One region of the Lelliottia sp. EB106-05-01-XG201 genome, then DNA from elsewhere that is predicted to be linked to it. Evidence: predicted binding sites of a transcription regulator. Region 1 holds the regulator's gene; the other holds the start of a gene.
What was found. Region 1 encodes LexA, which represses DNA repair genes until DNA is damaged. Its sites were predicted from a motif close to TNCTGTATGTACATACAGNA; they were not measured.
Positions count from the first base shown of each region.

Region 2: the regulator LexA is predicted to act here: its motif matches at 2,092-2,111, upstream of umuD (translesion error-prone DNA polymerase V autoproteolytic subunit).

Region 1 is NZ_JBYTDV010000001.1:306,699-314,593, reverse strand. Features, by position in the region: gene dusA (tRNA dihydrouridine(20/20a) synthase DusA) at 1-368, opposite strand, end outside; gene AC3WS9_RS01425 (conjugal transfer protein TraF) at 450-1,760, opposite strand; gene AC3WS9_RS01420 (cupin domain-containing protein) at 1,927-2,415, opposite strand; gene zur (zinc uptake transcriptional repressor Zur) at 2,532-3,047, shown strand; gene AC3WS9_RS01410 (CsbD family protein) at 3,116-3,325, opposite strand; gene dinF (MATE family efflux transporter DinF) at 3,471-4,790, opposite strand; gene lexA (transcriptional repressor LexA) at 4,857-5,465, opposite strand; gene AC3WS9_RS01395 (diacylglycerol kinase) at 5,575-5,943, opposite strand; gene plsB (glycerol-3-phosphate 1-O-acyltransferase PlsB) at 6,098-7,895, shown strand, end outside.
Region 2 is NZ_JBYTDV010000001.1:2,566,375-2,574,269, forward strand. Features, by position in the region: gene AC3WS9_RS12070 (zinc-dependent alcohol dehydrogenase family protein) at 1-333, opposite strand, end outside; gene umuC (translesion error-prone DNA polymerase V subunit UmuC) at 393-1,655, opposite strand; gene umuD (translesion error-prone DNA polymerase V autoproteolytic subunit) at 1,639-2,073, opposite strand; gene AC3WS9_RS12085 (putative quinol monooxygenase) at 2,197-2,493, shown strand; gene AC3WS9_RS12090 (hypothetical protein) at 2,483-3,325, opposite strand; gene AC3WS9_RS12095 (hypothetical protein) at 4,073-4,216, shown strand; gene AC3WS9_RS12100 (aldo/keto reductase family oxidoreductase) at 4,241-5,107, opposite strand; gene tcp (methyl-accepting chemotaxis citrate transducer) at 5,207-6,865, shown strand; gene smrA (DNA endonuclease SmrA) at 6,869-7,432, opposite strand; gene AC3WS9_RS12115 (LysR family transcriptional regulator) at 7,770-7,895, opposite strand, start outside.

The sequences.
Region 1 (7,895 bases):
TCGGCCACCAGTTGGGCATTGCCCATCAGGCAGGCGCCAAACATGCCGTTCTGCACGCGGTCGGACGGACAGCCGACGTTGAGGTTGATCTCGTCGTAGCCGCGCTCTTGCGCCAGTTTCGCGCAGTGCGCCAGCGCCGCCGGGTCGCTCCCGCCGAGCTGCAAGGCAACCGGATGCTCTTCGTCGCTATAGGCCAGATAGTCGCCCTTCCCATGAATAATCGCCCCGGTGGTCACCATTTCGGTGTACAGCAGCGTGTGGCGAGAGAGCTGGCGCAGGAAATAGCGGCAGTGTCTGTCGGTCCAGTCGAGCATCGGCGCGATGGAAAAACGGTGTGCAGGGAAATTTGACTGTGATTCTGACGACATGGCGAAGTTTTAAGCATTTGGTGGAAAAGGGGCGCTACTATAGCACAAAGAAAAGCCGGAGGCGCATGGCCTCCGGTCGTCTTAGAAGGTGACGCTCAGCTGCGCGCCCGCGCCCCAGGTTTTGTCTTCCCCGTACAGGCCCATCAGATCCACATGGACTGCGTTGAACGGCGCAAAGCCAAGACCGCCGGTGAAGACGTTGCTGTCGTTGTCTTTCACGTCCGCACGATAACCGGCACGCACCGCCAGCCAGCTGAGGGGCGTGACTTCCGCACCGACGCCGACATACTGGGAGTTTTCTTCGCTTTTGAAGCCTTTGGTTTCGGTCAGATCGCCATCGGCGGTGAGCGTCACCAGATCGTTATGCCAGGCCACGCCAGCGGTCACCAGCGGACGGATCTGGTAGGTATCTTTGTAGTTCACTTCCTCACCCGTGCGGCCATTACGAATGCGCACATCTTTGGTGTCGATATCACGCGACATCAGGTTTTGTCCGCTCAGGCCCACCGTCCAGTGCTGGCCAAAATCAGCGGTCACACCAGCATCGACGTTGAAACCGGTATCGTCCGTGCGATAGCGGCTGTTGTTCCAGTCATCGCTGTCGTAAGTGTAGATGGAGGTGGTGTAGTTATAGAGCCAGGTTTTTTGCAGTTTTGGCGTGATACCGACAGAGACCGGCACATCGGCGATATCAAACTGACGCGCCACCGCCACGCCGTAATCGGAAACAATTGCTGCCCGGCCAGACGCGGTGGAGTTGAGGTTTTTGGTGATTTGATCCGAACCATTCAGGGCCGCATCGAGCGCGACGCTTCCGGCCACCAGTTTGCTGTTCTGGATGCTGCGCAGATAATCAATATCCTGCTGGTCAATGGAAGAGCTGACGCGCGCGTGGGCGTAGCCTTTTGCCACGAAGGCAACCGCCAGGACATGGTTGGGAATGCTGACCGCAATTCCGGCACCGGCGTTAGCGCGGGCAGTTTTGCCTTTCAGATCGTCCAGCTCGTCAGCAAGATCTTTCGCCGCGCTCTGGAATTGGTTCACGGATCCTAAGGGATTGGCGATGATCTCAGCCGGTGTCAGGCTGTTGATCACATTGTCGTAGTGATCGACTTTATCGCTGATATCGTCGATCTGATCCTGCAGATTGTCTTTGTCGGTGATCTGCGCGCCGACCGAAGGCAGAATCACGGTAATGTCGTCATCCGGCTTAGACTTTGCCAGCAGCGCCGGGTTAATGAAGGCTCCACTACCGTAATTGCCCGAAGCAACGCCCGTACCACCCATCGCGTCACTACGCGCTTCTGCCCAGGTATTAGCGGCGGACGCCTCGTTTGCCACAAACAGGGAGACAGCGATGCTAACCACCGAAAATTTTAAATGTTTTTTCACAGTATGCTCGTTTTATAGTCTGTTATTTAACAACCCTGTTATCTCTTAAACAGGGACGAACTATTGCTGTGAATAACATCAAAAAGACACGCTATTTCCTTAAGTTAAATCTTCCGGCTGGCCTGTTGTAATTTGTGACGGCCCTCAATATTTATAGAAGAGGAAATTATTTTCGCCCAGGTTTTCCGTCATGCGGGCCAAAAAACTGCGGGGGATGGTCCACCCAGCGGTCCTCTCGGGTGGCGGCATACACCGGATTGAGCGGGTAATAGATGCGGTTGTGTTTTTTGTTCGCCTCGCCCACGACCAGCAGCCGAACCTCTTCCTCGGTGTTGTTGATAAAGGTGTGGCAGACCCCGGTTCCGGCCGGAAAACCGACGCTGTCGCCCGGCTCAAGTTTCCATAAATAACCGTTAATCCATGCCTGCGGATGCCCTTCAATCACGAAGATAAACTCCTCTTCGTCGCTTTCGGCGTGGGGATAGGAAGTGCGACGGCCCGGCGGCAGGCGTTCATGGTGAATACCGATCCGCCCCAGCCCCAGTTTTCGGGCCAGCGGCGCGCCGATAGCAAAGAGTTCGTCACTGTCCGGGTAAGTCGAATCGTCGGCACCTTCGACGTCGCGCCAGTGTCGGATGCAGTCAGGTCTTTTCATTCTGTTTATTCCCTTGTTTCGATGCGTCAGGTATAGCACACCGTGGCGGATCTCGGCGTTTTCAGCAGAACATGGTAAAGTGAGGGTTTTCCAGACTCCATACTCCGAGGTGCGACATGGACAAGACCACGATGCAAGATCTGCTGGCGCAAGCTGAAAAGCTCTGCGCTGAACGCAATGTGCGCCTGACCCCGCAGCGCCTTGAAGTGTTACGTCTGATGAGCCTGCAGCGCGGTGCCATCAGCGCCTACGATCTGCTCGACCTGCTGCGCGAAAGCGAGCCCCAGGCGAAACCGCCAACGGTCTATCGTGCGCTGGATTTCCTGCTGGAACAAGGGTTTGTTCATAAGGTCGAGTCGACAAACAGCTACGTGCTGTGCCATCTGTTCGATCAGCCAACGCACACTTCGGCCATGTTTATCTGCGATCGCTGCGGTGCGGTCAAAGAAGAAGGGGCGGAAGGCGTGGAAGACATTATGCATTCGCTGGCGGCAAAAATGGGCTTTGCCCTGCGCCATAACGTGATTGAAGCGCACGGGTTGTGCTCGGCGTGTGTCGAAGTGGAAGCCTGTCGCCATCAGGGCGAGTGCCAGCACGATCACTCCATTTTAGTGAAGAAAAAACCGCGCTAAAAACAAAGCGGGCGGCTGTTAGGCCGCCCTCAGGGATTGTACTTCCGTGTACAACGGGTAGAACTCTGTTACCAGCGGTAGTCGTTGCGTTTTTCCCAGTCAACAACCTCTTTTTCCGCCTGATCTTTCGCGTAGCCGTAGCGTTCCTGAATCTTACCGACCAGCTGTTCGCGTTTACCTTCAATGACGGTCACGTCATCATCGGTCAGTTTACCCCACTGTTCTTTCGCTTTACCTTTGAACTGTTTCCAGTTACCGCCGATTTCGTCTTTATTCATAATCATATCCTCATCGTTCGGTTATCACGTAAAATTCGTGTCGTCCGTTACGTTCATTTCTGCTGGACGTGATATTAATTGTAGATAAGGATTTGGCAGACGTTGAGAGATTCAGAATCTTTAACCGTTTCGTCAAACGAAGCCACTACGCAAACCAGGTATTATTGCGCCAGTGACGCCGCCAGATCACCGCCAGAGAGAGGCCGCGCAGAGCGAGGAACACCGCCAGGGCCAGCCACAAACCGTGATTGCCAAGCCAGGGCAGCGTGAAAAGTGTCAGGGCAAAACCGGCCGCCGCGACCGCCATGCTGTTTCGCATCTCAGCCCCGCGCGTCGCACCGATAAACATGCCGTCGAGCAAGTAGCACCACACCCCCACCACCGGTAAAACGACCTGCCAGAGAATGTAGTGATTTGCTAGCTCGCGCAGCTCAGGCAGCGAGGTTAAGAGCGCCACAATATTCGTTCCGAACAAAGCGTAGACGAGCGCGAAGCATAGTGCCACCAGTCCCGACTGCCGACAGGCCGCCCGCCACACCTCCTGCAACTGCCCCGTCTCGCGCGCACCATACGCCTGCCCTGAATGGGCTTCAACCGCATAGGCAAACCCGTCCAGCGCGTAGGCGGTGAAGGTCAGCAAGGTCATGAGGACCGCGTTCACCGCCACGATCTCCGGCCCGAGCCGCGCACCAAATACCGTTAGCGCGCCAAAGCAGAGTTGCAGCAGCAGCGAACGCAGCATGATGTCGCGGTTAAGCGCCAGCAGTTTGCGGATATTGCCGTGCCAGGCGGTTTTCAGCATCGCGAGTGTGATGCCACGCATCACCAGCACGCGTTTCACCATCCACAGGCCGATGAAGAAGGTGCCGTATTCCGCGACGACGGTCGCCAGCGCGGCCCCCTGCACGTTCATGTGCAGGCCCATCACCAGCCACAGATCGAGCACGATATTGAGCAGGTTTCCCACCACCAGCAGGATCACCGGCGCGCGGGCGTACTGTACGCCGAGCAGCCAGCCGAGCAAAACGAGGTTTGCCAGCGACGCCGGGGCGCTGAGCCAGCGGATTTCAAGGAAACGTCGCGCCTGTTCGAGCACGGCTTCACTGCCGCCGACCACGTGCAGCGCCAAATCGATCAGCGGCGTACGCAGCAGCACAATCAGCAGCCCTGCGCCGAGCGCAAGAATTAGCGGCTGGACCAGCGCACGAGCCAGACGAACCGGATCTTTGGCGCCAAATGCCTGGGCCGTCAGCCCGGTGGTGCTCATGCGTAAAAAGAGCAGCAGCATAAAGAGGAAACTGGTCGCCGTCGCGCCGATGGCCACGCCGCCGAGATAAACAGGGGAATCCAGATGGCCAATCACCGCCGTATCGACCAGCCCTAGCAGGGGAACGGTGATATTGGAGAAAATCATCGGCAGCGCAAGACGCCACAATGCCTTGTCTGAGGGAGTCAGCAGAGACATGAGAAAGTACCGGGAAAGATAAGAGACAGTCAGGCTGCGGAAAGACCGCAGCCTGTCAGAGAGACATTACAGCCATTCGCCGTTGCGGATCACGCCCACAGCCAGACCTTCGATGGAGAAAGCCTGTTCGCGGAGATCGACCACAATCGGGGAGAACTCGCTGTTTTCTGGCAGCAGCTGTACCGTGTTGCCCTGTTTTTTCAGGCGCTTCACGGTCACTTCGTCGTCGATGCGCGCAACCACAACCTGGCCGTTACGCACATCCTGGGTTTTGTGAACCGCCAGCAAATCGCCGTCCAGAATGCCGATGTCTTTCATGGACATCCCGCTGACGCGCAGCAGGAAATCAGCACTCGGTTTGAACATCGCCGGATCGACCTGGTAATGCCCTTCAATGTGTTGCTGTGCCAGCAGAGGCTCACCCGCTGCGACACGGCCCACCAGTGGCAGACCCTCTTCTTCTTCCACCAGCAGGCGAATGCCGCGTGACGCACCCGAAACAATCTCAAGGACGCCTTTACGCGCCAGCGCTTTGAGGTGCTCTTCAGCGGCATTTGGAGAACGGAAGCCCAGACGCTGCGCGATTTCCGCACGCGTTGGTGGCATTCCCGTCTGGCTGATGTGATCCCGAATAAGATCGAACACCTCTTGCTGTCTGGCCGTTAACGCTTTCATTCCGCCCCCTGGGTGTATATACAGTTATGCTGTGAGTATATACAGTCAAAGGTGATTTTGGAATCAAAAACTGCACAAAAAACCAGAGACTTATTCGATTCCTGAAGGCTTATCGAAAATGTGACCAAAGAAGCGTGATCCAGGTGATGGCAGCGATGATAATCGCCAGCAGCACGGCGGCAGAGCCCATATCTTTTGCGCGGCCCGAGAGTTCGTGGAAATCAGACCCGATGCGATCCACCACCGCTTCGATAGCACTGTTCAGAATTTCCACTATCATCACCAGAAGGACTGAACCAATGAGAAGCACGCGGGTAATAGGATCAACATCGAGGAAACAGGCGATGATCACCGCGACGACGGCGGCAACCCCCTCCTGGCGAAACGCAGCTTCATTGATCCATGCGGCGCGGAAACCTTTCCATGAATATCCGGCAGCTTTGATGATTCGGGTTAACCCAGTGGTATTATTGGCCATTAAAAGAACCTTTTCTTAGATTTAGCGTCAGTAACTATAGCTGTAGCGCATTGCCATGCAGCCTGAAGTATGACCGGTAACAACAGAAATTTTGCGCGCTTTCTGTTATCCTTGCGCCGCATTTGCATTATTAACCAGAGGCTTTACATCGTTTATGTCCGGCTGGCCACGAATTTACTACAAATTACTTAATTTACCATTAAGCGTCCTGGTAAAAAGTAAGTCTATCCCGGCGGAACCCGCGCTGGAATTAGGGCTCGATACCTCGCGCCCAATTATGTACGTTTTGCCTTATAACTCGAAGGCAGACTTACTGACGCTGCGCGCCCAGTGTCTGGCGCACGACTTACCCGATCCGCTCGAACCCCTTGAGGTCGACGGAACGCTGCTGCCGCGCTACGTGTTTATTCACGGCGGGCCGCGCGTGTTCACCTATTACACGCCGAAAGAAGAGTCGATTAAGCTATTCCATGACTATCTCGATCTGCACCGCAGCAACCCCAGCCTGGATGTCCAGATGGTGCCGGTGTCGGTGATGTTTGGTCGTCGTCCTGGACGTCAGAAAGGCGAAGAGAACCCGCCGCTGCGCATGCTGAATGGTATTCAGAAATTCTTTGCCGTCTCATGGCTGGGGCGCGACAGCTTTGTGCGTTTCTCCCCTTCCGTTTCGCTGCGCCGCATGGCGGATGAACACGGCACGGACAAGATTATTGCCCAGAAACTGGCTCGCGTGGCGCGTATGCACTTCGCCCGTCAGCGTCTGGCGGCCGTTGGCCCGCGTCTGCCTGCGCGTCAGGATCTGTTCAACAAACTGCTGGCCTCGAAAGCCATTGCTCGCGCCGTCGAAGACGAAGCGCGCAGCAAGAAAATCTCTCACGAGAAAGCCCAGCAGAACGCGATTGCCCTGATGGAAGAGATTGCGGCCAACTTCTCCTACGAGATGATCCGCCTCTCCGACCGTATCCTGAGCTTCACCTGGAACCGTCTCTATCAGGGGATTAACGTCCACAACGCCGAGCGCGTGCGCCAGCTGGCCCACGACGGCCACGAGATTGTCTATGTGCCTTGCCACCGCAGCCACATGGACTATCTGCTGCTGTCCTACGTCCTTTATCATCAGGGACTGGTGCCACCGCACATCGCCGCCGGTATCAACCTGAACTTCTGGCCAGCCGGCCCGATTTTCCGCCGTCTGGGTGCGTTCTTTATTCGTCGTACCTTCAAGGGCAACAAGCTCTACTCCACGGTGTTCCGCGAATATCTGGGCGAGCTGTTCAGCCGCGGCTATTCCGTTGAGTATTTCGTCGAAGGTGGCCGTTCTCGTACGGGCCGTCTGCTTGACCCGAAAACCGGCACCCTGTCGATGACCATTCAGGCGATGCTGCGCGGCGGTACGCGCCCTATTACGCTGGTGCCGATCTACATCGGTTACGAGCACGTGATGGAAGTGGGCACATACGCCAAAGAGCTGCGCGGCGCGACCAAAGAGAAAGAGAGCCTGCCTCAGATGCTGAAAGGCCTGAGCAAGCTGCGTAATCTCGGTCAGGGCTACGTCAACTTTGGCGAGCCGCTGCCGCTCATGACCTACCTGAATCAGCACGTTCCCGAGTGGCGCGAGTCTATCGACCCAATCGAAGCGATTCGCCCAGCCTGGCTGACGCCGACGGTGAATAACATCGCCGCCGATCTGATGGTGCGTATTAACAACGCCGGTGCAGCTAACGCCATGAACCTGTGCGTCACGGCGCTGCTGGCGTCTCGTCAGCGTTCACTGACGCGCGAACAGCTGACCGAGCAGCTCGATTGCTACCTGGACATTATGCGTAATGTCCCGTATTCCGCCGACTCTACCGTTCCATCTGCGACCGCCGGTCAGCTGATCGACCACGCGCTGCAGATGAACAAGTTCGAAGTCGAGAAAGATACGATCGGTGACATCATCATTCTGCCGC
Region 2 (7,895 bases), 2.3 Mb from region 1:
GATATAATCGGGCACCACAATCGCCAAATCCGCCGGGCAATCCACCACCTGCTGCCAGGTTCCCTGCCCGCGCAGCGGCAGTACGCGTTTTCCCATCAGTTCGGTTGACCCGTCAATCACCACGCCGACCCCCTCATAGCCCGCCACCGCAGGCAGCGGCGTGCGATGGCGATAAGCGCCGGTGATGGGGATCAGATCTGAGGCGTTGATCGGGGAGTAAAGCATCTTCACCCGTAACTGACCGGGGTTCAGCCGATCGAAGCGGAAAGCTTCCGCTTGCAGCACCGACTCAGGCTCACCAAAACGGCGATAGATTAACGCGAGATTGTTCATAAACGGCCCAGAAAAAGTCACGGCAAGAGCTTACTGGCTCAGACGTTCAGGGAAAACGTTTATTTCGCCACAGGTAGATCCGCGTAGCGCGTCGTATATCCAGGCGAGAGCATTTCGCGCTTCATGGCCCAGTTTTTCTGACTTCCCTGACCGGCAAACCATACCGTGCCGCGCCCGGAGAGATTTAACCTGTCGATAGTCTGCATCAGCGCCTGACTGTTGTGTCGGGGCTGATAGTCATCAAACAGGTTCAACTGCGCGACGCCCTGGCTGAAAAAATCACTCAGCATCACGCCCGCTTTCATGTAGCGAAAACCATCCTGCCAGATCCGCTCCAGCGCCTGGCCGGCGACGCGGATAATGTCGCGCGTATCGTTCGACGGGATTGCCAGCCGACCGCTGGCCTGCGGGCCATAGAACACTTCGTTTTCGGCGTGTGGGCTGGTGCGCATAAAGACGCTGATCACGCAGCAATACTGCCTTTCCGCCCGCAGTTTCTCCGCCGCCCGCTCCGCGTAGGCGCACACCGCCTGCTGCATATCGCGGTACTCGGTGATGCGTTGCCCAAAGGAGCGGCTACAGATTATCTGCTGTTTGGCGGGTGCAAACTCATCCATCTCCAGGCAGGGTTCGCCGCGCAGCTCGCGCACCGTGCGCTCCAGCACCACGTTAAAGTGTTTGCGGATCACCCAGGTTGAGCACTCCGCCAGCTGCAGCGCGTTTTCAATCCCCATCAGATTGAGTTTCTTGCCGATTCGCCGCCCCACGCCCCACACTTCGCCCACCGGCACCAGCGCAAGCAATTTTCGCTGGCGCTCAGGATCCGACAGATCCACCACGCCTTTGGTTTTACTCCATGTTTTCGCCGCAAAATTGGCCAGCTTGGCGAGGGTTTTGGTCGGCGCGATGCCGACGCCGACGGTCAGCCCGGTATTTTTCAGGATCTGCTCGCGGATCTGGCGGCCAAACGTCTCCAGCGCAATGCAGTTCGCCACGCCGGAGACATTAATAAACGCCTCATCGATGGAATAGACTTCCACCGCGGGTGCCATCTCCGTGAGAATCGACATCACGCGATGGCTCAGATCCGCGTACAGCGCATAGTTCGAGCTAAACACCGCCACGTTCTGCCGCCGCAGCTCGTCTTTGATCTTAAAATAGGGCGCGCCCATTTTGATGCCCAGCTTTTTGGCTTCTGCCGAGCGGGAGATAATGCATCCGTCATTATTCGACACCACCACCACCGGTTTACCCAGCAGATCGGGACGAAACACGGTTTCGCAGGAGGTGTAGAAACTGTTGACATCAACGAGCGCGAACATGTCGGTGCGATTTCACGGTGTGCGTCACCACGCCAAAGAGTTGCAGTTCGTCCTCTGACTGGAAAACGATGGGAGAAAAGTTTTTGTTGTGCGGCAGCAGATGGAGATACGGACGGGTTCGCAGCTCTTTCACCGTGAACTCCCCCGCAATCGCCGCCACCACAATATCTCCATGCTCAGCCGTTAACGAGCGGTCGATCACCAGCAGATCCCCGTCGCCAATCCCTGCGCCGATCATCGAATCGCCGCTCACCTTCACGAAATAGGTGGCGCTGGGATGCTGGATGAGAAGCTTGTTGAGATCGAGACGATCCTCGACATAATCCTGCGCCGGGCTGGGAAAGCCGCACGGGACACGCTCCAGAAAAAGGGGTAATTCGATGATTTCTTTCAATTCACATGAAAAAACGGGATTCATGATGGTCAACCTGATAATAACTGTATATAAATACAGTATTATGCATTAACCGGTCAGATCAAGTCGATTCTGGCTCGCGAAAATGAAGCCGTTGACACCACAGGGAATTTAAAAGGAGAGATCATGCTGAAAGTTATCGCCGAAGATTTTATTAAACCGGAAGCCATAGAGACCGTCCTCCCGCTCTACCGCGCGCTGGTGGAAGCCACAAAGCGGGAGCCGCTGTGCATGGCTTACGATTTATACGTGGATGAGAAAGATGCAGGGCATTTTGTCTTTATCGAAGAGTGGCCGGATCGCGCGGCGCTGGATGTGCACTGTGCGAGCGAACACTTCCGGCGTCTGGTGCCGCTGATCAATCAGCACCAGCGAAAAGAGCCGACGTTTATCCTGATGAACAGTTTCAGCCCTACAGTTTAAAGGTGAAATCGGCGATGTAGCGCTCGCCGCCGTCGGCAATCGCTTTCGACAGCTTCTTGTAATACCGCTCGACGCCGTAGGCTTCGATGTGCTGGATTTGCGCGCGAACCGGTGCGCAGAACAGCGCGGCATTTCCGGCCCCTACCCGTTTGCTGTTGGGCGGCAGCTCGGACGAAATCGCTTTAAACCAGGTGCGCACGGCGCTTTTCAGGGGGCCGGGTACTTTGGCAACTTCGTCGATGTCCGTCAGCACTTGCACCGTCGGAAACTGGTTAGCCTCGACGGCTTTTTTCAGACGGGTAAAGAACTGGCTGAATAATTCGAAAGATCCCAAATCAGAAATCTTCTGTTTCGTGGAGCCGCGGGTTTGACGGGCCGCTTTCACGCCGGTTTTCCCGCGTTTCGGGCTCTCTTCGAGCTGGAGATCAAACAGCAGATTGCAGTGCTCGCGGCGTTTCTTCACATCAGAGAACATTTCGAGGAAGGTAGAGATAAACTGCGGGGTCATCAGATCGTGAAGTTCGTGGTTCACCAGCCACTGAGAGCGCGCAAACGCGCCTGGTGTGATGAACCAGTCCGGCGTGTCGGTGAATCGCGTTGACTGACCTTTGCTGTCGAATTCGACGAACTCGGCCCCGTTCGCAAACGCGAAACGGCAGTTTTTCAGGCTGGTGATCGTCTGGTTCATGATCAGCGCATCTTTGATAAATCTCGCCACCACCGCACTCATCACAAAGGCGGTGTGTTTGTCATCGCGGATGACATACTTCAGATCTTCTACAGACTTCACGCCGGGTTCAAGATTATCGAATTCTAAGAAAAGGTGATACATACCCATGACTTCCTGATAGCGCCAATCCGCAAAGAATAACACAGATTACTATCACGGATGTGAGTTGCCAGCCTGCCCTTATCGAAACGCAACACGCTTCACATACACTACAATTAAAAACATAGCACACTAACAAACATAAACGAGGTCACTTTATATAAAAAACAGACACTACAAAATCACTAAAATAAAACTTTCTCAGAATTTTATGCTGTTTTTTTACCTGCCATTTCGCCCGTTCTTTGCGGAGATGTTACATCCTTCGCCCCCGTCTTTCAGCGCACTGTCGGCGAAAAAAACGACGCCGTAATTTTGTCATGCATAGAAAAGCAGTAAATTGCATATGTAAACATTTAGCGCTGCCAGTGTGTTTAATGGCTCACACTTCTGTAATTCATTGAGCGGATTTATGATTACTTCGGAATACGTTCATAAATGTGATATGCAGAAAATGGAAGCGTTTACACAGTATGCAAAAGCGGATGCGTAGTTTCCGCTATTTTGCCCACTTTCCATACTCAAGCCTTTCCCCTTTCAAATGAAAAGCAGCGCAAAAGGCGGGCAGATTTTTAACGGATTTAATACAAATTAAACCGCAGTTTTAGAAAGTTGACTTGTTTTCACTCTCCACGCATATTTCACAGCACGAATTAACAAGACAACGTTTGGAGGACTTGAGCAATGCCAAGCCGAGATTACCCGGACAAGCGTGTAGCACGCGGCACCGCAAAGGATGCGGACTTAAAAATGTTAAGCGCCAGAATTCAGTCTGCGCTGGTCGAATATGTCCGGGCCACGGCGTATGAAACGCGGCTCAGCAAGCAGGAGATTGTCGCCGAAGCGCTGGAACTGCACAGAAGAAGTCGAATGACGCAAGCGGCCACCGAGTAAACGCGTGGCCGTGAGGCGGGCGCGTTATTCCGCCAGCGCGTTCAGCGAGGCGAGAGCCTCATCCGGCAACACCAGGTCGCCAGCCGCCAGGTTTTCATGCAGATGCGCCACCGACGAGGTGCCCGGGATCAGCAGAATATTCGGCGAGCGTTTCAGCAGCCACGCCAGCGCAATCTGCATCGGCGTGGCACCCAGTGAATCGGCGACTGCCTGCAGACCGGATGATTGCAGCGGCGTAAATCCCCCTAACGGGAAGAACGGCACATAGGCAATCCCCTGCTCCGCCAGGCCGTCAATCAGTGCATCGTCGCTACGATTAACGATATTATAGAGGTTTTGCACACAGACGATCGGCGTGATGCTCTGCGCCTGCGCAATTTGCGCGGCGGTCACATTACTCAGACCAATATGTCGCACCAGCCCCTGACGCTGCAGTTCCACCAGCGTGGCTAATGGTTCTTCGATCGATCCCTCGGCAGGCCCGTGCGCGCTGAACATAATGCGCAGGTTCACCACATCCAGCACGTCCAGCTGTAAATTTCGCAGGTTATCGTGCACCGCCTGGGTGAGTTCCTGAGCCGAAAACGCCGGCAGCCAGGAGGCATCTTCCCCACGACGGGCGCCGATTTTGGTGACGATCGTCAGATCGTCCCGGTAGGGATGGAGCGCTTCCCGAATCAACTGGTTAGTCACATGCGGGCCGTAAAAATCACTGGTATCGATGTGATTTACCCCAGCGGCCACCGCTTCGCGCAGCACCGCCAGCGCCGCCTCTTTATCCTTCGGCGGACCAAACACGCCTGGCCCCGCCAGCTGCATCGCCCCATAGCCGAGTCGGTTAACGAAATGCGTACCTAACATATAACTGCCACTTTTATCAATTCGGGTCATATTCATCAGCCTGTTGATTAAGCATTAGTAAAATTAAAGTTTAGCCCCACTACGTCGATAACAATGATGCAACTTCTGCACATCAAATGGGCTTCCGTCATGCTGAAAAATCTGCACGTCATTACCGGGATTGTCTTTGCTCTCACTATATTCTGCCTGTTGCAAGTCGTCACGGGGGGATTGTTCTATTCCGCCGTCAGTAACGACCGTCATAATTTCCAGAACTCAGGCAGCCTCAATGCGCAGCAGGAGAGCCTGAGCGACAGCGTCAATACGCTGGTCAAAACCCGCGTCACGGTCACACGCGTCGCCATTCGTTACCTTAAAAATCAGCGCGATCCGGCCTCTCTGGCGGCAATCAACAAGCTGCTCGGTAACGCGGGTGACTCTCTGACCAAAGCTGAAAACTACTATAGTGCCTGGCAGGCGATGCCGCCCGTGCAGGGCCAGAGTCAGGCACTGACCACCGAAATGCAGAAAGCGTACACCCAGATGCACGAGGTGATGCGCCTGTCGATTGAGTATCTGCGTGCCGATAACTATCAGGCGTATGGCGATCTCGACGCCCAGCAGGCTCAGGATGATATGGAGGCCGTCTACACCCGCTGGCGCGCGGAAAATAACACCCTGCTGAAAGCCGCCGCCAAAGAGAACCAGAGCAGCTTTACCCATATGCAGTGGACGCTCGGCACCATTTTCCTGGTGGTGATTGCCGTGCTGATCGTGTTCTGGCAAGGATTGCAGCACCTGCTGCTGAAGCCCCTGCGCAGCGTGATGAACCATATTCGCACCATCGCCAGTGGCGATCTGACGCAGACGATTTCCATCGACAGCCGCAATGAGATGGGTCAGCTGGCGGCGGGTCTGCATGAGATGCAAACCTCGCTGGTGAGCACCGTCAGCGCGGTGCGCGGCAGTACCGATTCGATCTACACCGGCGCAGGCGAAATCGCGGCGGGCAGTAACGATCTCTCCGCCCGTACCGAGCAGCAGGCCTCTTCCCTGGAAGAGACGGCGGCCAGCATGGAAGAGCTGACCGCGACGGTGAAACAGAACTCCGATAATGCCCGTCAGGCGACGCTGCTGGCGAAAAATGCCTCGGAAACCGCCGATCGCGGCGGACGCGTGGTGAATAACGTCATCCGCACCATGACCGAAATTGCCGACAGCTCTCAGCAAATTGCCCACATCACCAGCGTGATCGACAGCATCGCCTTCCAGACCAACATTCTGGCACTGAACGCCGCCGTTGAAGCCGCACGAGCGGGTGAACAAGGCCGCGGATTTGCCGTGGTCGCCGGGGAAGTGCGTACCCTGGCCAGCCGCAGTGCGCAGGCGGCAAAAGAGATCAAAGCGCTGATTGAAAACTCCGTCAGCCGGGTCAATACCGGCTCCGGACAGGTCAGCGAAGCCGGGGAAACCATGAAAGAGATCGTCGCCGCCGTCACCCGCGTGACCGATATTATGGGGGAGATCGCCTCGGCTTCCGATGAGCAGAGCCGCGGTATTGAGCAGGTGAGCCTGGCGGTTTCGCAGATGGATAGCGTAACGCAGCAGAACGCCGCGCTGGTGCAGGAATCCGCCACGGCGGCGGCCGCGCTGGAGGATCAGGCGGAGCAGCTGCGCCAGGCCGTCGCCGCCTTCCGTCTGAACGTAAAGACGCAAACCGCCGCACCGCGCGCGACACACCTGAAAACACCGCAGGTATTGCGCCCGGCCACAGCGTCCGCCGGAGACGGCAACTGGGAAACGTTCTGACCGTTAGCGGCTGCGCTTGGCGTGCCGCTCCCGGTTTTCCAGCTTAGCTTCACCCGATTTTTGTAGCGCAACATAGCACGCCCCGCTGCCGCCATGATGGGGCAGCGCCACGCAGACGGCCTGCACGGCGTCGAATTCGGTCAGCCAGCGCGCCAGATAACTGCGCACAATGTTGGCGTGCGAGTTATCTTCCCGGCCTTTGCCGTGAATGATGATCAGGTTGCGCAGGCTGTCCTGCTGAGCCTGCTGAATAAAGGCAAACAGCATCTGGCGGCACTGCTCGACCGGCTGGCGCAGTAAGTTCAGGCTGGCCTGACGCGGGTATTTACCGGTGCGTAATTTATCCATCACGCCCTGCTGAACGCCTTCGCGCTGAAAAGTGAGCGGTTCGGCAAGCGGCAGAACATCAAGGAAGCCGAGCGTGAGAAAGTTATCGAGCTGCGTGGTGTCGATACTCTGGCGGGTACGTTGATTGCGACTCGGCTGCCAGGTGATATCGGTGCAGCGTTTCAGGGGCTGGACATCTTCCATGGCGTCAAGAAAAAGGGATTTGTCGTCAGGTTTCATGGTGCTCCTCCAGCGGCATCTGAAGGCGTACTCTACCCGCGCCAGAGGGGTGTTTCAATATCCATGGGCGACGGAGAAAAAATGATCACGCAGTGAAAGATATTAATTTGGCTAATAGATAACAATGAAGCCGCCTTAAAATAAATTTAATCAATCATTAACTGTATAATTTAAGTTAAAAATAAGTGAAATCAGGCACTCCGATCACTTTATTTTTAGGCGAAAGCTGTTATAACTAAATAAACCTGCATAACGGACAAATAAAGCGGGAGTTGGCAAAAGGACGCACTGCTGTGTGTACTGTAGGGTCTGTCCGATGTCGGCAGGCTCTATTTTTTTATTTCCCTTCGTTAAGCAATATTCCGCGGGCCTGTCTTCTGAACTGGGTTATTAATGACGCAGTTAACGGAGTTTGTCGGGAATCACGTCTCTGGATTAGATAATAAGCGGCTTTGGGTAAGAT